Regions from separate parts of the Paraburkholderia sp. BR10936 genome, predicted to be linked through region 1. Evidence: predicted binding sites of a transcription regulator. Region 1 holds the regulator's gene; the other holds the start of a gene.
What was found. Region 1 encodes HrcA, which represses chaperone genes, less so after heat shock. Its sites were predicted from a motif close to TTAGCACTCNNNNNNNNNGAGTGCTAA; they were not measured.
Positions count from the first base shown of each region.

Region 2: rpoH (RNA polymerase sigma factor RpoH) is a predicted target of HrcA. The motif match lies at 4,222-4,248, and genes of this name have one in related genera.

Region 1 is NZ_JBFRCM010000008.1:118,890-130,639, reverse strand. It holds gene pabB (aminodeoxychorismate synthase component I) at 1-1,566, opposite strand, end outside; gene dnaJ (molecular chaperone DnaJ) at 1,620-2,756, opposite strand; gene dnaK (molecular chaperone DnaK) at 3,051-5,009, opposite strand; gene grpE (nucleotide exchange factor GrpE) at 5,259-5,846, opposite strand; gene AB4Y36_RS18565 (RNA-binding S4 domain-containing protein) at 6,396-6,803, opposite strand; gene hemH (ferrochelatase) at 6,851-7,918, opposite strand; gene hrcA (heat-inducible transcriptional repressor HrcA) at 8,112-9,131, opposite strand; gene AB4Y36_RS18550 (NAD kinase) at 9,392-10,303, shown strand; gene recN (DNA repair protein RecN) at 10,399-11,750, shown strand, end outside.
Region 2 is NZ_JBFRCM010000003.1:531,280-543,029, reverse strand. It holds gene ybiB (DNA-binding protein YbiB) at 1-963, shown strand; gene AB4Y36_RS09020 (hypothetical protein) at 1,356-1,559, shown strand; gene leuA (2-isopropylmalate synthase) at 1,549-3,195, shown strand; gene AB4Y36_RS09010 (nuclear transport factor 2 family protein) at 3,346-3,729, opposite strand; gene rpoH (RNA polymerase sigma factor RpoH) at 4,304-5,239, shown strand; gene cydP (cytochrome oxidase putative small subunit CydP) at 5,428-5,730, shown strand; gene AB4Y36_RS08995 (cytochrome ubiquinol oxidase subunit I) at 5,717-7,303, shown strand; gene cydB (cytochrome d ubiquinol oxidase subunit II) at 7,341-8,477, shown strand; gene nagE (N-acetylglucosamine-specific PTS transporter subunit IIBC) at 8,561-10,321, opposite strand; partial or broken gene ptsP (phosphoenolpyruvate--protein phosphotransferase) at 10,442-11,750, opposite strand, start outside.

The sequences.
Region 1 (11,750 bases):
CTTGCGCAGCAACAGCGCGTCGGCGGATTCGACCGGCGCAAAGCCGTAGTCCGATGCCAGCAGCACGCCTACGGTGTCTTGCGCGAGCGGCGCAAGCGGTGCGCTGGTAATCGTCGCTGCCCCGCTCTTGCCGAGCGCGAGACGCAAACGGTGTGGCGCGTTTTGGTCAGCAAGTTTGGCCAAGCTTTCGTCGATGCGCGCTCGCAACGCTTGAACGTCGCACGGGAAGCCGAGCCACGCCGCGCTCGCCGCGAGCCGCGCAAGGTGACGCTCCACGTGGCGCACGCCCTCAGCGCGCGTCGCGCACATCGTTTCGAAGCATTCGATGCCCGGGTCGGCATCGGTGAGAAAACGGGCTTTCAAGCGGCACTCCTCGTATTCGTCGGCAGCCACGCTGTCGAGCACGATGCCCGCACCAACGCCCATTTCGCCGCGCCGAGTGGCGCCCGTGCCCCCGGACGGCGCGTCGAGCGTCAACGTGCGGATCACGACCGAGAGGCAAAAGTCGCCGCAAACCTCGCCTGCCGAGGGCGCCTCGAGCCAGCCTATCGTGCCTGTGTAAAGCCCGCGCGGCGCATGCTCGAGCGCTTCGATCAGCTCCATCGTCCGGTGCTTGGGCGCACCCGTGATCGAGCCGCACGGGAAAAGCGCGCGCATGACGCCGGCGAATGTCGTACCTTCGCGCAGCGTCGCTTCCACGGTCGAAGTCATCTGCCAGACGGACGCGTAGGGCTCGACACTGAAGAGCGCCGGGACGCGCACCGAGCCGGTTTGCGCGACGCGCGAGAGGTCGTTGCGCAGCAGGTCGACGATCATCACGTTCTCGGCGCGGTTCTTGGGGTCGTTCGCGAGAAAACGCGCGGCGGCGGCGTCCTGCTCCGCATCGGCGCTGCGCGCGGCCGTGCCCTTCATCGGTTTCGCGCGCAACGTTTGGCCGCGCTTCTCCACGAACAGCTCCGGCGAGCACGAGAGCACCCAGCGGTCGCCCGGCAACGCGATCAGCGCGCCGTAACGCACGCGCTGACGCTCGCGCAAGCGCCTGTAAAGCGCGAGCGGCGAACCGTACGCCTCGAAGCCGAGCCGGTAGGTGTAGTTGATCTGATACGAGTCGCCCGCGCGCAAGGCATCCTGCACGGCGGCGATGTCATGCTCGAAGCGCTCGCGATCGACACCGATCGTCACGCCCGCCACGCCTGCAGGCGCAGGCGCTTCAGCGCCCTCTTGCGCCGCGAGCCAAGCATCGGCTTCCTCGCGCGAGAGCGTTTTGCAGCGTTCGAACAATAAAAAACGCAGCGCGGCGTGGCCGTGCTGCGTTTCGTCGGATGAGGTCGTGTCGCGCCTGGCGAATTCGAGCGTGCGTCCAAACTCGTAGTCGCCGATCACGAGGGCGTGAAGTCCCTTGCCCAGTTCGGCATTCGCCTGCGCGCACACCGCGTCGAGATCCGCCGCGCGTTGGCACGCAAGCTCGCGCACGAACCCCGTATAGAGGCGGCTCGAGCGGCTCACCGCCGTCGAGTCGCCATCGTCGAGCAGCGCGAAAGTCGCGCCGCCAGGATTGACTGCCATTGCTGATCACTACCTGCTGCTTACCTGCTGCATGGTGACGCCGGAAAAGCGCGTCAGTCGAAGAAGCTCTTCACGCGGTCGAACCAGCTCTTGCTTTGCGGGCTGTGGCGCGAACCGCCTTCCACGAGCGACTTCTCGAACTGCTGCAGCATCTCGCGCTGGTGTTCGGTGAGCTTGACCGGCGTTTCCACCTGAACATGCACATACAGATCGCCGGCGATGCTCGAACGCAGACCCTTGATGCCCTTGCCACGCAGACGGAACGTCTTGCCCGACTGCGTGCCTTCGGGCACCGTGAACGAGGCGCGGCCCGCCAGCGTCGGCACTTCGATCTCGCCGCCCAGCGCCGCCGTGGTGAACGGAATCGGCATCTGGCAGTGCAGGTCGTCGCCGTCGCGCTCGAACACCGCGTGCTGCTTGATGTGGATCTCGACATACAGATCGCCCGACGGCCCGCCGTTGATGCCAGGCTCGCCGTTGCCGGCCGAACGGATGCGCATGCCGTCGTCGATGCCCGCCGGAATCTTCACTTCGAGCGTCTTGGTTTCCTTGACCTTGCCTGCGCCGTGGCAGTTCGTGCAGGGTTCAGGAATGTACGAGCCCGTGCCGTGGCACTTAGGGCAAGTCTGCTGGATGCTGAAGAAGCCTTGCGACATGCGCACCGAACCCGAACCATGGCAGGTCGGGCAGGTTTCGGGCTTCGTGCCGGGCTTCGCGCCCGAGCCGTGACAGACTTCACAGCCGGTCCAGCCCGGCACGCGGATCTGCGTCTCGTAGCCGTGCGCCGCCTGCTCCAGCGAGATTTCCATGCTGTAGCGCAGGTCCGCGCCGCGATACACCTGCGGGCCGCTGCGCTGGCCACCGCGGCCGCCGCCAGCGGCCTGGCCGAAGATATCGCCGAAGATGTCGCCGAAAGCGTCCGCGAACCCGCCGAAGCCCTGGGCGCCCGCGCCGCCCATGTTGGGATCGACGCCGGCGTGGCCGTACTGGTCGTAAGCCGCGCGCTTTTGCGAGTCCGACAGCATTTCGTAGGCCTCTTTGGCCTCCTTGAAATGCTCTTCCGCATCCTTGTTGTCCGGATTGCGGTCGGGGTGATACTTCATCGCGAGCTTGCGATACGCCTTCTTGATTTCGTCGTCGCTCGCGTTCTTCGCGACGCCCAGAACCTCGTAGTAATCCCGTTTCGCCATATCGGTTCAACGCCGGCCTCGCGCTTCACGGCGCGCGCCGGCTCCTCTTGAATGCTGGATCTCGTGACCCGTTTGCCGTTCCCCTGAACATCCGCACAGGCGCTTATCACGCCGCGGCGGCCCCTGAAAGAGAACGGCCTCCATAAAACAAATGTGCCCGGAGAGCCGGATGGCTCGCCAGGCGCTGCAATGCTGACACGCATCGTAACCGATGCGGCCGCTTTCGTAGTCGCTTTCATCGGATCACGACCGTTCGCTGATCAGGCAGAACGGTCATGACCGCCACGAACCGGCTTAGTCCTTCTTGACTTCCTTGAACTCGGCGTCGACCACGTCGTCGGCGTCGTTCTGCGCGCCCTGCTCGGCCGCACCGGCACCTGCGGCACCCGCGCCGGCGGCACCGGCCGCGCCTGCCTGCTGCGCCTGCATGTCCGCGTACATCTTCTCGCCGAGCTTCTGCGACGCTGCCGACAGCGCCTCGACCTTCGCCTCGATCGTCGCCTTGTCGGCCGACGAGCTCTTCAGCGTTTCTTCGAGGTCCTTCAGCGCGGCTTCGATCGTTTCCTTTTCGCTGGCTTCGATCTTGTCGCCATACTCGGCCACGGCCTTCTTCGTGCTGTGAACCAGCGCGTCGCCCTGGTTGCGCGCGTCGGCAATCTCGCGCAGACGGTGATCTTCTTCCGCGTTCGCTTCGGCGTCCTTCACCATCTTCTCGATTTCGGCTTCCGACAGACCCGAGTTCGCCTTGATGGTGATCTTGTTTTCCTTGCCGGTGGCCTTGTCCTTCGCGCCCACGTGCAGAATGCCGTTCGCGTCGATGTCGAAGGTCACTTCGATCTGCGGCACGCCGCGCGGTGCGGGCGGAATGCCTTCGAGGTTGAACTCGCCGAGCAGCTTGTTGCCCGCTGCCATTTCGCGCTCGCCCTGGAACACCTTGATCGTCACGGCCGACTGGCTGTCGTCCGCCGTCGAGTAGACCTGTGCGTGCTTGGTCGGGATCGTGGTGTTCTTGTTGATCATCTTCGTCATCACGCCGCCGAGCGTCTCGATACCGAGCGACAGCGGGGTCACGTCGAGGAGCAGCACGTCCTTGCGGTCGCCCGAGAGCACCTGTCCCTGGATCGCGGCGCCAACGGCCACGGCTTCGTCCGGGTTCACGTCACGGCGCGGGTCCTTACCGAAGAACTCCTTCACCTTCTCCTGCACCTTCGGCATACGCGTCTGGCCGCCGACGAGAATCACGTCGTCGATGTCGCCGACCTTCACGCCTGCGTCCTTGATCGCCATGCGGCACGGCTCGATGGTGCGCTCGATCAGTTCCTCGACCAGCGCTTCCAGCTTGGCGCGCGTGAACTTGAGGTTCAGGTGCTTCGGACCCGACGCGTCCGCCGTGATGTACGGCAGGTTGATGTCGGTCTGCTGGCCCGACGACAGTTCGATCTTGGCCTTTTCAGCGGCTTCCTTCAGGCGTTGCAGCGCGAGCACGTCCTTCGAGAGGTCGACGCCCTGCTCTTTCTTGAACTCGCCGATGATGTAATCGATGATGCGCTGGTCGAAGTCTTCACCGCCGAGGAACGTGTCGCCGTTGGTCGAGAGCACTTCGAACTGCATTTCGCCGTCGACATCCGCGATTTCGATGATCGAGATATCGAACGTGCCGCCGCCCAGGTCGAACACGGCGATCTTGCGGTCGCCCTTTTCGGCCTTGTCCAGACCGAACGCGAGTGCGGCTGCCGTCGGCTCGTTGATGATGCGCTTGACTTCCAGACCGGCGATGCGGCCGGCGTCCTTGGTGGCCTGACGCTGGCTGTCGTTGAAGTACGCGGGAACCGTGATCACGGCTTCGGTGACCGGCTCGCCGAGGTAGTCTTCAGCGGTCTTCTTCATCTTGCGCAGCACTTCAGCCGAAACCTGCGACGGCGCGAGCTTCGCGCCATGCGCTTCGACCCAGGCGTCGCCGTTGTCGTGCTTGACGATCTTGTAGGGCATCAGGCCGATGTCCTTCTGCACTTCCTTCTCTTCGAAGCGGCGGCCGATCAGGCGCTTGACTGCGTACAGCGTGTTCTTCGGGTTCGTGACCGACTGGCGCTTGGCCGGTGCGCCGACCAGCACTTCGTTGTCGTCCATGTAGGCGATGATCGAAGGCGTCGTACGGGCGCCTTCCGAGTTCTCGATCACCTTGACCTGATTGCCTTCCATCAGCGCCACGCACGAGTTGGTGGTGCCGAGGTCGATACCAATGATTTTGCCCATTTTTGTCAAATCTCCAGAATTTGGTCGCTGTGCGGACGCCGCTTTCGCGCTGCGCAGGTAACTACATGCTCGAGCCGCGTTTTCCCTTGTGCGCGGCTGGCGTCCACTTCAATACGGAACTACTGCCCAAATAAGTGCCGCTACGGCGATTTCAAGGGGTTTGGGCTATGCGTTCCATCATTTTTTTTAATCGCAGGGCCTTTGGGTTCCTTTGGGTTCCTTCAGGCCACCGCATTACTTACATCTTTCTTACTTCGGTGCCGAAACGGTCACGAGCGCCGGACGCAGCACGCGGTCGGCGATCACATAGCCCTTTTGCAGCACGCTGACCACCGTGTTCGCTTCCTGCTCGGACGGGACCATCGAGATGGCCTGGTGACGGTGCGGGTCGAACTTCTCGCCGACGGGGTTGATGGCGAGGACCTTGCCCTTCTCGAGCGCGCCGGTGAGCTGCTTGAGCGTGAGTTCGACGCCTTCGTTGACCTTGGCGAGGTCGTCCGAGTTATGGGCGAGAGCGGCTTCGAGGCTGTCCATCACCGGCAGCAGATGCTCGGCGAAGTTTTCGATCGCGAACTTGTGCGCCTTGGCGACGTCTTCCTGCGCGCGGCGGCGTACGTTCTCGGTCTCGGCCTTGGCGCGGACGAAGGCGTCCTGCAATTCGGCGACTTTCGCTTGGGCTTCGGCCAGTGCGGCCTCGGCAAGCGCCGCTGCGTTCTGGTCCACGCCGCCTTGGGCTGCCTGCTCGGCCGCTTCAGCCGCCTGGGGCTGGGCTGCCTGCGACGCCTCGTCCGCGGGCTTGGGGTTCTGGCTCGTCGGGTTCTCTTGCGTGTTTTCCATGTCGCTGAACGTCGTTGAATAGTGAAAAAGGGAACAAAGCTTCGGGCGCCATGACGCCGGCCGCTCTACTGCGCCTGGGCCGTTGCGCCGACGCGACAGAGGCTTCGGACATCGCGAGAGCACATGGGTGCCGGATCGCTTGTTTCAAGAGGCGCTTGCGGCTTTTTTATACAGAAAATCAAGCCGCGCAATCGCCCGTAACAATCATTACTGCAGCGCCGCAAAAATGAAATTGAGTAAGGGACATCCCTGACCTACACTCAGGAACAGGTGCTGCTCATGACGCGTTTACCCTGAGCCCGGCACCGCACCGAATGGGCCCACGGACAGCACCTTTTTTAGCAGCAGCACCGCACATAAAAACGCTATCCGGGCCTCGAAACTGGCTGTTTTGCTGCGATCCCAAGGGGAGTACCGTGAAACTGACCTTTGCCATATCGGTGGTCGCGCTGGTACTCATCGCCGGGACTACGACCATCTGCATGTCGGGCGCCGTGAACGAAAACACGACGGAATACGGGGGCGTGCACGCTACGATGGAAGCGCTCTTCAACCCTCACGCGAAAATTTGTCGATAGTGCGGCGGTCGCGCTTGGTCGGCCTGCCCTGCAACACGGCAGCCGGTTCGCGAAAGAGCCGGCGCCGGTCCTGCTCCGCCGCGCGCCGCTCGCGCCCGGCTTCAGTTTCCGCATAGAGCGTCTGCGCGATGCTGGCGGGCCCGCGCATCTCGCAAATGCCCAATACCTGCACTTCCCAGACCACATGATCGATCTCGATTTCGACGAGGTCGCCCACGCGCACATCCTTCGATGCCTTCACGGCGTCGCCGCCAATGCGCACGCGCCCCTTGCCCACGGCGTCCGAGGCGAGCGAGCGCGTCTTGAAGAAACGCGCCGCCCATAACCATTTGTCGATGCGCAGCCGCGCGCCAGGTTCGGTCGAAATCTTGTAGTTCATCAGAAGCTTTCCGGATGCGCCGCTCAGTTCACGCTCAGTTCACTGGGTCAGGCCACTGCGCCAGCCGGCGCCGCGGCTTGCACGGGCCAGCCCTGCAGGTGCTGCGCAACAATCTCGCCCAGCGCCGCGATCCACGCCGGCGAGGCATTCAGGCATGCTATGCGGTGAAACTCCTTGCCGCCGCCGTGCAGGAACTCGTCGCGCACTTCCATGCCGATTTCCTCGATGGTTTCCAGGCAATCCGCCGTGAAACCGGGGCAGAACACGTCCGCACGGTGCACGCCGCCCGCGCCCAGTTCCCGCAGCGTGGGCGCCGTGTATGGCTGGAGCCATTGCGCCCGCCCAAAACGCGACTGGAAGGTCACCCGGCATTCGACCGGCGTTAGCTCCAGCGCGTGCATGAGGAGCGCGGCCGTTTGCTGGCACTGGTCGTGGTACGGGTCGCCCAGATCGAGCGTACGGCTCGGCACCCCGTGAAAACTCAGCACGAGGCGGTCGCCCGCCGCGAAATTGGGTTTGCCGTGCGCGTGCCAGTACTGGTGCACCTGGGCCGCGAGCGCCGCAATATACGCCGGATGGTCGTGATAGCCGCGCACCGTGCGGATTTCCGGCTGGTTGCGCATGCGGCGCAGCGCGGCGAAGGCCGCGTCGAACGCCGTGGCCGTGGTCGACGCCGAGTACTGCGGATACATCGGCATGAGCAGGATGCGTTCCGCGCCCGCGAGCTTGAGCTGGTTCAGCATCGCCGGGATGTCGGGCGTGCCGTAGCGCATCGCGTAATCGACGAGGACCGTGTAGTCGTTGATTTGCAGCAAATGGCGCAGGCCGTCGGTCTGCTTCTGCGTATGCACGCGCAGCGGCGAGCCTTCGGGCGTCCAGACCGCCGCGTACTTCTTCGCCGACGACCGGCCGCGAAACGGCAGGATCAGCGTGCGCAGGATGACCTGCCAGATCGGCGCCGGAATCTCGACCACGCGCGGATCGGACAGAAACTGCGCGAGATAGCGGCGCACGGCGCGCGGCGTGGGCGCGTCCGGCGTGCCCAGGTTGATGAGCAGCACGGCGACGCGATGCGCCGCGGCGGACTGCGAAGGCCGCTCCAGGTCGAAACGCATAGGCGATCAGTGGCGCCGCGCGAATGCGCAGCAACGGTTGCATGAAACAAGCATTATAGCGGGCGGTCCTGGCGGGCCAAACCGGACCCGCGACGCGGCGAGTGACCACCGCGCGTTGGCCATTCGGCCGATGGCGCGCACCACGCCTTTCGAGGGATGATCGTCGGAAAGGCCGGGGTGCCCGATGCGGCGCTCAGTTCTGGCTGAGCGTGAGCGAGAGCAGCCGCGCCGTGATGTCGACGATCGGAATCACGCGGTTGTACGCCATGCGCGTCGGTCCGATCACGCCGAGCGTGCCGACGATCTTGCCGTTCACCTCGTAGGGAGCCGTCACCACGCTCATTTCCTCGATCGGCACGAGTTGCGACTCGCCGCCAATGAAAATCTGCACACCCTGCGCGTGGCTCGAGACGTCGAGCAGCTGCAGCAGGCTGGTTTTCTGGTCGAATACGTCGAAGAGCTTGCGCAGGCGCGCCATGTCCGAGGAAAGGTCGGCCACTTCGAGCAGGTTGCGCTCGCCGGAAATGAGCAAGGTGTCGCCGCTTTCGGGCTCTTCGGTGCTCGCGGTTACGGCCGCGTGCATGAGCGTGGTCATGTCGCCGCGCAGCGCGTCGATTTCCTCGCGCAGGCGGCGGCGCACCTCGTCGAACGACAGGCCCGCGAAGTGCGCGTTGATGTAATTCGAGGCTTCGATGAGCTCGGAAGGCGTGAAGTCGCGCTGCGTCGCCATGATGCGGTTCTGCACGTCGCCTTCGGGCGTCACGATGATGAGCAAGATGCGCTTGTCGGACAGGCGCATGAACTCGATCTGCTTGAACACGTGGCTGCGCCGGGGCGTCAGCACCACGCCCGCGAACTGCGAGAGGTTCGAGAGCACGCTGGCCGCCGCCGCCACCACTTTCTGCGGCTCGCCGGGGCGCAGCGTGGTCTTTACCGCCCGCGTGAGCGCGTCGTCGTCCGAACTGGGCTCGACGGTGAGCATGGTGTCGACGAACAGGCGATAGCCGCGCGGCGTGGGCACACGCCCGGCCGAGGTATGCGGGCTGGACACGAGACCCAGCTCCTCGAGGTCCGACATGACGTTGCGGATCGTCGCCGGGCTCAGTTCCAGGCCGGAATAGCGCGACAGCGTGCGCGAGCCGACCGGCTGACCTTCGGCGATGTAGCGCTCGATCAGCGTCTTGAGGAGGGTTTGTGCGCGGGGATCTAGCATGACTCAAAATTTTAGCCTAATGGCGGGTTGGCCGCGAGTGCGCCGCCAGGTCGGGCCCGACGGGCAGGCCCGCAGCGCGGGGCGGCCCGGTTTCGCCCGTTGCCGCCGGGCATGTTGCATGGCACATCGTCTGGCACATCGCGCGTTGTCATCGCCGTGTCACCGGCTTAGGGCGGGAGGGCGCGGCGCGCAAGGCCTGGCGGGCCGCGCCCGGCTTGCGCCAGGTTCTTTTCGTGACCTGACTATGGTGTAATGCCGGCATGCAGATCCAGAAGATCCAGAGCCAGTTCAAGACGGTTGCGCTCGTTGGGCGCAGCAATACGCCGGGCATTGCCGAGCCGCTGACGGCGCTCGCCCAGACCATTTCGAAGCGCGGCTTCGAGGTCGTGTTCGAAGCGCAAACCGCAGAGGAAATCGGCGCGCAAGGCTATCCCGCGCTGCAGCCGTCCGAAATCGGCGCGCGCGCGGACGTGGCCGTCGTGCTCGGCGGCGACGGCACGATGCTCGGCATCGGCCGCCAGCTCGCGCCCTACCGCACGCCGCTCATCGGCATCAACCACGGGCGGCTCGGCTTCATTACCGACATCGCGTTCTCCGAGATGCAGGAGGTCGTGCCGCAACTGCTCGCGGGCTCGTTCGAGCGCGAGGAGCGCTCGCTGCTCGAGTCGCGCATCACCCGCGACGGCGACCCGATCTACCACGCGCTCGCCTTCAACGACGTGGTCGTGAACCGTAGCGGCTTTTCGGGCATGGCCGAACTGCGCGTGAACGTGGATGGCCGCTTCATGTACAACCAGCGCTCAGACGGCTTGATCGTCGCGACGCCCACGGGCTCGACCGCCTACGCGCTCTCGTCGCAGGGGCCGATCCTGCATCCGCAGCTGCAAGGCATCGTGCTCGTACCGATCGCGCCGCACGCGCTCTCGAACCGCCCGATCGTGCTGCCCGACGACTGCAAGGTGAGCATCCAGATCGTGGCGGGCCGCGACGTCAACGTGAACTTCGACATGCAGTCGTTCACAGCGCTGGAGCTGAACGACGTGATCGAGGTGCGCCGCTCGCGCCACACGGTGCCCTTCCTGCACCCGGTCGGCTATAGCTACTACCGCACGCTGCGCAAGAAGCTGCACTGGAACGAGCACCCCTCGCTGCAGGGCGATCCGGAGGACTAAACCCGCGTCTTAGCGTGAAGCGCGCGCGTGCGTTGCCATGCAGCCAGCAGTCCCACGGTAATCAAAGCCAACCCAAAAAAGCAGAACCAGACGCCATGCTTCGCCATCTCTCGATTCGCGACTTCGTGATCGTCGCCGCGCTCGACCTCGAATTCGATAGCGGTTTCACCGTGTTTTCCGGCGAAACCGGCGCGGGCAAGTCGATCCTGATCGATGCCCTCGCCCTCACGCTCGGCACGCGCGCCGACGCGAGCGTCGTGCGCACCGGCGAGGCCCGCGCCGACATCACCGCCGAGTTCGACGTGCCCGCGCATGCCGCGCTTTGGCTCGACGAGCAGGCGCTCACGAACGGCGACGGCGAGCACACGGTCATGATGCGCCGCGTGGTGGACAGCGGCGGGCGCTCGCGCGCCTTCATCAACGGGACGCCCGCCACGCTCGCGCAACTGCGCGAACTGGGCGAAATGCTCGTGGACATCCACGGCCAGCATGCTCACCAACTGCTCATGCGCCCCGATGCGCAGCGCGAACTGTTCGACACGCACGCGGGCCTCACGGATCTCGCCGCCACCGTCACGCGCGCGTGGCGCGAGGCACGCGACGCGCGTCTCGCCCTGCAGAGCGCCATGTCGCGCGACCGCGAGCTGCAGCTCGAGCGCGAGCGCCTCGCGTGGCAGCTCGCCGAGCTCGACAAGCTCGCGCCGCAGCCGGGCGAATGGGAGGAAGTGAACGCGGAGCACGTGCGGCTTTCGAACTCGGCCAACCTGATCGAAGGCGTACAAGGCGCGCTCGCGGCGTTATCGGAATCCGACGAGGCGATGCTCTCGCAGCTGAACTCGATCGTCTCGAAGCTGCGCTCCCTCGCCGAAGTCGACGCCGAACTCAACGACGCCCTCGCCGCGCTCGAACCGGCCGCGATCCAGATCCAGGAAGCGGCGTACTCGCTCTCGCACTACGCGCAACGCCTCGATCTCGATCCGCAACATCTCGCGCAGGTCGAACGGCGCCTCGACGCGCTGCATTCGACGGCGCGCAAGTTCCGCCTGCCGGCCGAAACGCTACCTGAGGAACACGCGTCGCGCCGCCAGCAGCTCGCGGCACTCGACGCCGCATCCGATCTCGACGGCCTGCGCGCCGCCGAGCAGAAGGCGCAGGAAGCCTATCTCGCACAGGCACGCCAGCTCTCGAAGGCGCGCGCCAAGGCGGCGAAGGCGCTCGGTTCGGCGGTCACGCAAGGCATGCAGGAACTGTCGATGGCCGGCGGCAGCTTCGAAGTCGCGCTCGTGGCGCTCGGCAGCAGCTCGACCGGCGAGCCGATCGGCGGGGCCCATGGTCTGGAGCAGATCGAATTCCGCGTGGCGGGCCATGCCGGCGTGCCGCTGCGCCCGCTCGCGAAGATCGCTTCGGGCGGCGAGCTCGCACGTATCAGTCTCGCGCTTGCCGTGAT
Region 2 (11,750 bases), on a different contig from region 1:
ATGACCACCGCCGACTCCACCGACATCTTCCCGTGCGCCCGCTTCATCAAGGAGATCGGCCGCGGACCGCACGGCGCTCGCTCGCTCTCGTCCGAAGACACGCACGCCCTTTACGCCGCCATGCTCGACGGTCGCGTGCCCGAGCTGGAGCTAGGCGCGGTGCTGCTCGCCTACCGCCTCAAGGGCGAAACCGCGGATGAGCTGGCCGCCATGCTCTGCGCGGCGCACGCCTCGTTCGCGCCGCTCGCGGTGCCGCGAGGCGACTATCGGCCTGTGTCGATCCCAAGCTACAACGGCGCGCGCAAGCAGCCGAATCTCGTGCCGCTGCTCGCCTTGCTGCTCGCGCGCGAAGGTGTGCCGACGCTCGTGCACGGCGTCGTGACCGATCCGGGTCGTGTCACGAGCGCGGAAATCTTCGCGGCGCTGAATCGTCCCGAAGCACGCGATCACGCCGAAATCGAGGCGCAACTGGCGTCGGGCCGCGTGGCGTTTTCGTCGATCGACACGCTCGCGCCCAAACTCGCGCGCCTGCTCTCGATGCGCCGGCGCATGGGCGTGCGCAACTCCACGCATACGCTCGTGAAGCTGCTGCAGCCGTTCGCGGAGCCGGGCCTGCGTCTCGTGAACTACACGCACCCGCCGTACCGCGAAAGCCTCAGCGCCCTCTTCGCGGCGCATCCGGAAGCGGCGGTGGGCGGCGCGTTGCTCGCGCGCGGCACTGAGGGCGAAGCCGTCGCCGATACCCGCCGCCAGGTGCAGGTCGACTGGCTGCACGACGGCATCTGCGAAACGCTGGTCGAACCGGAGCGCTCGTCGCCCGGCGCGCCCGAAATCGATCTCCCCGAAGGCCGCGATGCACCGACTACAGCCGCCTGGATCGACGCCGTGCAGCGCGGCGAAGCGCCGGTGCCGGATGCGCTCTCGCGCCAGATCGAGACGATCAAACGCATCGCGAAGCGCTGACGATCGAACCCGAAAACCCGGCGCTCAAGCCGCCGAGGGCCGCGCGGGGCGGGCGACGCGCGTGGTCCGCCGCAAGCGTATCGGCGCGCTTCATCGGCCATCTTCACGCATCTTCACGCGCCCAACCAGCAAATTCGCTGTTGACACGCGCAGCCGCCCTGATTTACATTGGACGAATGCGTTCCTACCCGAACACCCTCCGAATTACCTTCGGCCGACTATCGGCCCTATCGCTACGCCTGGCCTAAAGCTGGTGTAGCGCCGCAACGACCCCTCCTCCGGTCACCGCGGTCCTCCCAAAGCAGTTCTCGCAGTACCCCAAATCCGCTGTATCTCTACAACTTGTCGTCTGCATACGTCCGCTTACCGTTCGGACGAGTCGCGAGGTCAAAATGCACGTTGCATGGGCATCGTTCACGTCCGCTTTCGCCGCGCCGGTTACCGCCGTCACCGTGGCCGTCTTCTTCGCGTCCGAGGTTGCCGCCCGTACGCATGAGGTTTCGCGCATCGTGCTCCGTCGCCAGCCCGCCAACCGCCCGCTGCCGACCACCATCGCAAACGACACCATGAAGAACGAGGCTCGTCATGTTGCGTAATCCCGCCGAGAAGTACCGCCCCTTCCCCGCCATCCGATTGAACGGCCGCAAATGGCCCACGCGCGCCGTCGAGCGCGCGCCGATCTGGATGAGCACCGACCTGCGCGACGGCAACCAGTCGCTGATCGAGCCGATGAGCATCGAGCAGAAGACCGAATTCTTCGAAATGCTCGTCGCGATCGGCTTCAAGGAAATCGAAGTCGGCTTTCCGTCCGCTTCGCAGACCGACTTCGATTTCGTGCGCAAGCTGATCGACGAAAAACGCATTCCCGACGATGTGACGATCGAAGTGCTCGTGCAGGCGCGCGAAGAATTGATTGCACGCACGTTCGAAGCGCTCGAAGGCGTGCCGCGCGCCATCGTCCACCTCTACAACGCGATCTGCCCGTCGTTCCGCAAGATCGTGTTCGGCCAGTCGAAGGAGGAAGTGAAAGCGCTCGCGGTCGAAGGCACGCGCATCATCCGCGCACACGCCGACAAGAACCCGCAAACGCACTGGATTTACCAGTATTCGCCCGAAACCTTCAGCATGACCGAGCTGACCTTCGCGCGCGAAGTCTGCGACGCGGTGGCCCAGACGTGGCGCCCGACGCGCGACCACAAGATGATCGTGAATCTTCCGGCGACCGTCGAAGCGGCGATGCCCAACGTCTACGCCGACCAGATCGAGTGGATGGACCGCAATCTCGCGTACCGCGACAGCATCGTGCTGTCGGTGCATCCGCACAACGACCGCGGCACGGCGGTGGCCGCCGCCGAGTTGGCGCTGCTCGCGGGCGCGGACCGGATCGAAGGCTGCCTGTTCGGCAACGGCGAGCGCACCGGCAACGTCGATCTCGTCACGCTCGCGATGAACCTCTACACCCAGGGCATCGACCCGGGCCTCGACTTCTCGGACATCGACGCCGTGCGCCGCGTGGTCGAGCGCTGCAACCAGATGCCCGTGCATCCGCGTCATCCGTATGCGGGCGACCTCGTGTTCACGGCGTTCTCGGGCTCGCACCAGGACGCGATCCGCAAGGGCTTCGCGCAGCAGCAGCCCGACGCCGTCTGGGAAGTGCCGTATCTCCCGATCGATCCCGCCGACCTCGGCCGCAGCTATGACGCGGTGATCCGCGTGAACAGCCAGTCGGGCAAGGGTGGCGCGACTTATCTGCTCGAGCGCGGCATGGGCTTCACGCCGCCGCGCCGCGTGCAGATCGAGTTCAGCCACGCCGTGCAGACCGTCGCCGATACGTCTGGCGAAGAGATCACGGGCGAGGCGGTCTGCGCACTGTTCGCGCGTGAGTACTTCGAAACGCGCGGGCCGGTTGCCAACGCCGGTTCGGGCCGCGTGCGCTGGGAAGGCCGTGATGTGGCCATGCCGGCTGCCACGAGCAGCGATGAGGCACATGCGCAAGCTGTGGCCGCCGCCATCGCGGCACTCGCCGGCGAGCACATTGAAATCACGTCGTTCGAGACTGAGCGCACCTCGCAGGGCGGTACGGCCGTGTTCGTCGGCGCGCGCGTGGGCGGCCAGCCGCTGCGCCACGGCGTCGGCGTGGGCGAAGACGCGGTCCATGCGTGCGTCGCGGCAGTGGTCAGCGCGGTGAACCGCGCGGCCTGGCCGCAAGTGGATCGGCGCGCGGCGGCCTGACGCCTTTCGCGCGTGTCGCGCGCTGTGCGCGAAGCAGTTTGGGTTTCAGCAGGGAAATCGGCGGCATTGTTGAGCGCCGGCGGCAAAACGGGCCGCCGGCGTGCGCCTGAAGCGCCTACACGGCGTTTCAGCGAGTGGACTTACCGGTCATCACTCGATCGCGCAACGCGTCGCCTGCCATGCGAGCAGACGCCAGTGGCCCCCTTCCTGCGTCTGGATCGCCGTATAGGCAATCGGAAAGAGCAGCGCACCGTTGTTCGCTTCCATCTCGATCAACACGCGGCCGGAGACCACGCAGGCCTCGTTGCCCGCGTGCAGCACGTCCTGCGACTGGATCTCGATCTGGCGGTAGCGGCGGCGGCCGGCCGTGATCGCGTCGATGAACTGCTGCTTGGTCTCGCGTTTGCCGTTGGTGTGGACGAAGGTCGCGTGATCGGACAGCAACTGGTCCAGCGACGTGCCGTCGCCGTCGACCATCGCGCGAAAGCGCTCGCGCTCAAGTCCGCGAATCGCATCGATCAGTTTTGCCGCCATCGCTCGAGCCCCTTGCGCGTTGGCCCGCGCCTGAGCGCAGATCTCCGCCGAAGATTTCTGCATACGTCTGGCTGAAATTTATACCAGGTTTTGGCACAAGGATACTTGCGATCAAAGACATCGCCTCCATCTATGGTGGATACGCCACGCGCCCGGTGAGAACTGCGCCTGGCGTAGCGACATCTCCGCGGCCGCGCCCGGATGTCGCAGCGCAGCACTTTCCGCTTTATCCGATGTCTATCTCTCAGATTGTGTGGCAAGGTCCTGGCGCTGCGCGGCCCGTCGAACGTCGCTGATTTCACCCCTTATTTCCCGCGCGCTTCGCGCCGGACGCTGTCCCGTTCTAGAGTGTTCCTTCGGCCTGCCCCTTGCGCAGGCCTGCGCCGGGCGCTGGGCCCCGCCCTGCTTGATTGCCGGCGTTTAGTGTAATCTATCGATACAACCATTTCGATAGGAATCAAGGAACCTTGAAGCCCCTACAGACTCCAAGTATTAGCACTCGGGGATTCAGAGTGCTAACATCCACCGTGGAGTCGGTGTCTGACTTTCGCAAGATTCCTGAGGAGTTCGCTACGTGAGCAACGCAATGACCATGACCCTTCCGAGTACGCTGAGCCCGTCGTCGGCCAAGGCCGGGGGCTCATTGGCGCTCGCGAATGCTTCCCTGTTGCCCGGCCAGCTGGGCAACATCGACGCTTATATTCAGGCCGTGAACCGGATCCCGATGCTGACGCCACAAGAAGAGCGTCAGTTCGCGACCGAGTTTCGCGAGCAGAACAATCTTGAAGGCGCGCGCCGCCTGGTGCTGTCGCACCTGCGCCTCGTGGTGTCGATCGCGCGTAATTATCTCGGCTATGGCCTGCCGCACGCCGACCTGATCCAGGAAGGCAACATCGGCCTGATGAAGGCCGTGAAGCGCTTCGACCCCGAGCAGAACGTGCGCCTGGTGTCGTACGCCATGCACTGGATCAAGGCTGAGATCCACGAATACATCCTGCGCAACTGGCGCATGGTGAAGGTCGCCACGACCAAGGCGCAGCGCAAGCTGTTCTTCAACCTGCGCAGCCACAAGCAGGGCCTGCAGTCGTTCACGCCGGAAGAGATCGACGGCCTCGCGCAGGAACTGAACGTGAAGCGCGAAGAGGTCGTGGAGATGGAAACGCGCCTGTCGGGCGCCGACATCGCGCTCGAAGGCCAGACCGAAGACGGCGAGGAGTCGTTCGCCCCGATCGCCTGGCTCGCCGACTCGCACAGCGAGCCGAGCGCCGTGCTCGCCGCACGTTCGCGCGACCGCCTGCAGTCGGACGGCATTGCGAGCGCGCTGGAAGCGCTCGACGCACGCAGCCGCCGCATCATCGAGGCGCGCTGGCTCAACGTGGACGACGATGGTTCGGGCGGCTCGACCCTGCACGAGCTGGCCGACGAGTTCGGCGTTTCGGCCGAGCGCATTCGCCAGATCGAGGCGAGCGCCATGAAGAAGATGCGCACCGCCCTCGCCGACTACGCGTAAGCGTCGCCAGGTCTCACCGGCACACCGAAAACCCCGTTCCCGCGAACGGGGTTTTTCTTTTGCGCGCACCACACGCTGCGCACCTTCGCACCGGCCTCGCTGATTCCACCCTAAGATGATTTCGAGGTGGTGAGCCAGAGGCCGCGCCGCGGTCTGGCCTCGTAACGCGTTCGAGGGCACCCGTCGCCATGATCCCGGCATCCGGTCAACGCCAGCGCATATCGTCGCTGCTGCGCACGCGCATCCTCCAGTGGATGCGCGGCCCCACCTTCGCGCGCGATATTGCCCTCGTTCTCGCCGTCAAGCTCGTCCTCTTGATGGCGCTCAAATACGCATTCTTCAATCATCCGCAGGCAGAAGACATGAACATGCCGCCTGCCGCTGTCGCGCAGGCCATCCTGGCCGTGCCCGAGTCTACGGCGCTCAAGCCGTCAGTGTCCCAATCCCCGACCATGCCGCCCCCGCGAGGAGACCGTCATGCCCACGATTGAATCGGTGGAACTCTCGCGTCTTCAGTTCGCCATCACCGCGCTCTACCACTTCCTGTTCGTGCCCCTCACGCTCGGCCTCTCGTGGCTGCTCGTCATCATGGAGTCCGTCTATGTGATGACCGGCAAGGAGATCTACAAGGACATGACGCAGTTCTGGGGCAAGCTCTTCGCCATCAACTTCGCGATGGGCGTCACCACCGGCCTCACGATGGAGTTCCAGTTCGGCACCAACTGGTCGTACTACTCGCACTACGTGGGCGACATTTTCGGCGTGCCGCTCGCCGTGGAAGGGCTCGCGGCGTTCTTCCTCGAATCGACCTTTGTCGGGGTGTTTTTCTTCGGCTGGAATCGCCTGTCGAAAGGCGCACACCTCTTCACCACGTTTCTCGTCGCGCTCGGCTCGAACCTCTCGGCGCTGTGGATTCTCATCGCCAACGGCTGGATGCAGAACCCCGTGGGTGCGTCGTTCAACTACGAAACCATGCGCATGGAACTCACCAGCCTGTTCGCGGTGATCTTCAACCCCGTCGCGCAGGTGAAGTTCGTGCACACGGTTTCGGCCGGCTATGTGACGGCGTCGATGTTCGTGCTCGGCATTTCGTCGTGGTACGTGCTGCGCCGGCGCGACGTCGAGTTCGCGCTGCGCTCGTACGCGATCGCCGCGGGCTTCGGCCTTGCGTCCACGCTATGCGTGCTGATCCTCGGCGACGAATCGGGCTACACCGACGGCGTGGTGCAGCAGGTCAAGCTCGCCGCCATCGAGGCCGAATGGGAAACCGCGCCCGCCCCCGCGCCGTTCACGCTATTCGGTTTGCCTAACCAGAAGGAAGAGCGCACCGACTACGCGATCCGCATTCCCTGGCTGATGGGCATCATCGCCACGCGCTCGATCGACACGCCCGTGATCGGCCTGAAAGACCTGATGGACCGCGCCGAAGTGCGCATCCGCAATGGCATGCTCGCCTACGCCGCGCTGCAAAAGATGAAGGAAGGCACCGCCGACACCGAAACGCGCGACGTGTTCGAGGCGCACAAGGCCGATCTCGGCTACGGCCTGCTCTTGAAGCAGTTCACGCCGAACGTGGTCGACGCGACTTCCGGCCAGATCAGGGCCGCGTCGCGAACGGCGATTCCGGCCGTCGCGCCGGTGTTCTGGTCGTTTCGCGTGATGGTGGGTCTCGGCATCCTCTTTCTCGTGACCTTCGTACTCGCGTTCTGGTTCTGTGCGCAGCGCTCGCTGCTCAAGGACAGCCGCCGCTGGTTCCTCGGCTGGGCGCTGGTGGCGATTCCGCTGCCGTGGCTCGCCGCCGAGTTCGGCTGGGTCGTCGCGGAAACCGGCCGCCAGCCGTGGACCATCGCGGAAGTGCTGCCCACGCGTCTTTCGGCTTCGAGCCTCGCACCCGGCGACGTGATGCTGAGCATCGCGGGCTTCGTGATCTTCTACACGCTGCTCTTCATCATCGAGATCACGCTGATGTTCAAGTACGCGCGCCTCGGGCCTTCGTCGCTGCATACCGGTCGCTACTTCCACGAGCAGACGGCCGCGCTGGCCACCAGCGGCAAGGTCTCGTGATCGCTGCAAGACACCGAAAGACGCGAGGAAACACGCCATGGACTACGCAACGCTCAAGTTGATCTGGTGGGTGCTGATCGGCGTGCTGCTGATCGGCTTCGCGCTCACCGACGGCTTCGACATGGGTGCGGCCGTGCTGCTGCCCTTCGTCGGCAAGACCGATGAGGAGCGCCGCATCGTCATCAACGCGGTCGGCGCGACGTGGGAAGGCAACCAGGTGTGGTTCATCACGGCGGGCGGCGCGATGTTCGCCGCGTGGCCGCTCGCCTATGCGGCGTCGTTCTCGGGCTTCTACTTCGCGATGCTGCTCGTGCTGTTCTCGCTGTTTTTCCGTCCCGTGGGCTTCGACTATCGCGGCAAGCGCGTCGATGTGAGATGGCGCCAGGGCTGGGACTGCGGTCTTTTCATCGGCGGCTTCGTGCCGGCGCTCGTGTTCGGCGTGGCGTTCGGCAATCTGCTCCAGGGCGTGCCGTTCGCCTACGACACCGACCTGCGCGTGACGTATCACGGCAGCTTCTTCGCACTCCTCAATCCGTTCGCGCTGGTTTGCGGGCTGGTGAGCCTGTGCATGCTCACCGCGCACGGCGCGGCGTTCCTGAAGAGGAAGACCGATGGCGTCGTCGCCATGCGCGCTTCGAAGGCGCTACGGCTTTTCTCGGCGCTCACGATCGTGTTGTTTCTCGTGGCGGGCGCGCTCGTGGCGACGCTCATCGGCGGCTATACGATCACGTCGCCGGCGCCGCTCGATACCGTGGCCAATCCGCTCCTGAAACGTGTCGATGCGGGGCCAGGGCTCTGGCTCGCGAACTACGGGCTTTATCCGTGGATGGCGCTCGCCCCTGCCGTGGGCGTGCTCGGCGGCGTGCTCGCATTCGCACTCGCGGGCTCGCGCTTCGAGCGGCTCGCGTTCCTCAGCACGGGGCTGCAGATCGTCGGCGTGATTCTGACTGCGGGCTTTTCGATGTTCCCGTTCATCATGCCCTCCTCGCTCGACCCGCGTTCGAGCCTCACCGTCTGGGACGCAACCTCGAGCAAGATGACGCTCGAGATCATGCTGGTGGCCGTCATCATTTTTCTGCCGATCGTGCTCGCCTACACGGCGTGGGTCTATCGCGTGATGCGCGGCAAGATCACCGCCAGCGCGATACAGGACAACCACCATACGCTGTACTGAGCGCCCAGGCGACTGAGCGGCGCTGGAAACGAAAACGCCGCGGCGGGTGCCGCGGCGTCTTTCACAGGCATACAGCGAATCGATTACGCCGGCTGGAGCGCCAGCTCGCGTGCATAACGCGGCGCGGCGTCGCCGACCACGATGTGCAGCGTATCCGCCGAAGTCCACACCGCGTCGAGCGCGCCGAGCTTCTCGCGATCCACGGCCGCCGGGTCGCGCACGATCACGCGCAGGCGCGTGGCCGCCACCGCGTCGAGCGAAACGATATTGGCAACGCCGCCGAACACCGCGAGCCAGCGCGACGGATTCGGATCGAGCGGGCCATGCGCGATATCTGCGCTCGCGCTCGCCTGAGCAGCCAGAACAGCCTGAGCCGCAGGCTGCGCCGCGGGAGCCGCCTTGCCAGCCGCGGAACCGCCGCGGGCGATCTCTCCGCGAATCTCATCGGCGATGATGTCCGCTTCCGGCCCGATGACGACCTGCACGCTTTCGCCGCCACGCTTGAGCACGCCGCGTGCGCCGATCGCCTTCAACGCCGGCTCGGAAACATGTGCCGGATCGGCCACCGTGAGACGCAGACGCGTCGTGCAGGCATCGACCACCTTGAGGTTGGCCGCGCCGCCCAGCGCATCGATGTAACGCGCAGCACGCGAGAGCGATGCCGCCGCCGCGCCGCCGGCCGCCACCGCAACGCCCGACATCGACGAGGCGATTGCCGTATCGCCCGCCGAAGCTTCACGGCCCGGCGTGGGCAGATTGAAGCGGCGGATGAAGAAGCGGAACAGCCCGTAGTACACGACCGCATAGACCGCGCCGAGCGCAATTGCATACCAGCCGTGCGTGGAGAGCCCGTAGTTCAGCACGTAGTCGATCGCGCCGGCCGAGAAGGTGAAGCCGAGCTTGATGCCGAGCAGCGAGCAGATCGCGAGCGACAGCCCCGTGAGCACCGCGTGGATCGCGTAGAGCACGGGAGCGAGGAACATGAACGTGAACTCGATCGGCTCGGTCACGCCCGTGAGGAACGAGGTCAGCGCCATCGAAAACAGCAGGCCGCCCACCATCGCGCGCTTGTCCTTCGGCGCTTCGTGCAGCATCGCGAGACACGCTGCCGGCAGGCCGAACATCATCACCGGGAAGAAGCCGGCCATGAAGCTGCCCGCCGTGGGGTCGCCCGCGAAGAAGCGGTGCAGGTCGCCCGTGACCGCCGCACCGCCGGCTGCCGGCGTGAACGAGCCGAACACGAACCACACGAGCGAGTTGAGGATGTGGTGCAGACCCGTGACGAGCAGGAGCCGGTTGAGCAAGCCGTACACGAAGGTGCCGATCGCGCCCGCCGTGGTGAGCCAGTGGCCGGCGGTGTCGATCACGCCCTGCACCGGTCCCCAGACGTAGCCGAACGCGATACCCAGCGCGAGACACGTGAGCCCTGTGACGATCGGCACAAAGCGTTTGCCGCCGAAGAACGCGAGGAACTCGGGCAGCTTGATGTCCTTGAAGCGGTTGTACAGCATGCCCGCGACGACGCCGGCCACCACGCCCGACAGCACGCCCATGTTGAGCTTGTCGTTGATGTCCTTCATCACGGCGGTCTGGACCAGATAGCCCAGCGCACCCGCGAGGCCGGCGACGCCGTTGTTGTCTTTCGCAAAGCCCACCGCAATGCCGATCGCAAACAGCAACGGCAGGTTATCGAAGATCGCGCCGCCCGCGTCGGCGATGATCTTGATGTTGAGCATGTCGGCCTGGCCGAAACGAAGCAGGATGCCGGCGACCGGCAGCACTGCGATGGGAAGCATCAGCGCGCGGCCGAGGCTTTGAATCTTGAGAAACGGATTGCCATCCATTGAACTGCCTCCAGTCTCTATCTCTTGCTTGACGCGTGTGGGTGAGAGAAGCCGGCGCGCGATCGCTGCGCACGCCGGCATGTTTCCAAGGATTACTTAGGGTGGGTGAAACAGAAATCATCAATCGAGCGGCCAGCTTTCGCGGCTTGCCGCACGCACGGCTTGCGCCGATTCGAGTGCGAGGGCGTTCTGCGCACGCTGGCGGCAGTCGTTGTAGTCGAGCTTGCGCACGCGCGCCTTGATCGACGGCACCGAAACCGGATCGACGGAAAGCTCCGTCACGCCGAGGCCGACGAGCAGCGGCACCGCGAGCGGATCGCCCGCCAGCGCACCGCACACGCCGACCCACTTGCCGCGCTTGTTCGCGCCTTCGACCGTCGCTGCCACGAGACGCAACACGGCCGGGTGCAGCCCGTCGGCTTGCGCCGCGAGGTCAGGCTGGCAACGGTCCATCGCGAGCGTGTACTGCGTGAGATCGTTGGTGCCGATCGAGAGGAAATCGGCGTGGCGCGCGAGCTGGTCCGCGAGCAGCGCCGCCGAGGGCACCTCGATCATCACGCCCACTTCGACCGGCTCCGTGCGGCCCGCTTCGCGTGCCAATGTGTCGATGCGCTCGCGCAGACGCACGAGTTCGCCCACGTCGGTCACCATCGGCAGCAGGATGCGCACCTTGCCCGCCGGCTTCACGGCAACGAGTCCGCGCAGCTGATCGTCGAGCAGATCGGGCCGCACCTGCGCGAGGCGGATGCCGCGCAGACCCAGCGCCGGATTCGGCTCGGGCGGCAGCGTGAGATAGTCGACTTCCTTGTCCGCGCCCACGTCGAGCGTGCGGATGATCGCCGTGCGGCCCGCCAGTGCGTCCGTGATGGCCTGGTAGCTCTGAAGATGTTCGTCCACCGTGGGCGCGGCCTGGCGATGGATGAAGAGCAGCTCCGTGCGCAGCAGCCCCACGGCGTCCGCGCCGTTATCCACCGCCGTGTTGGCATCCTCCAGCGTCGCGATGTTCGCGGCGACTTCCACCGCGTGGCCGTCGCGCGTGGCTGCGGCCTCGTGCGACGTGCGGCGGTTCGCTTCGCGCACGCCGGCCAGGCGCTGCTTTTCGCTGCGCGCGCGTTCGATGTCGAGCGCGCTCGGCGTGTACGCAAAGCGGCCGGCGCTCGCATCGATGACGACTTCGGTGCCCTCGGGCACCGCATGCAGCGCGTCGCCGAGCGCGACGAGCGCCGGAATGCCGGCCTGGCGCGCGATGATCGCGGCGTGCGAGGTCGCGCCGCCGCGCGCCATCACGAGCGCCATCACGCGCTTGCGGTCGAGCGAGGCGAGATCGGAAGGCGTGAATTCGTCGGCGGCGAGCACGGCTTCTTCGGGCAGCGTACGCGCGGCCGCGTTCGACAGACCGAGCGCGCGCAGCACGCGCTTTTCGAGGTCG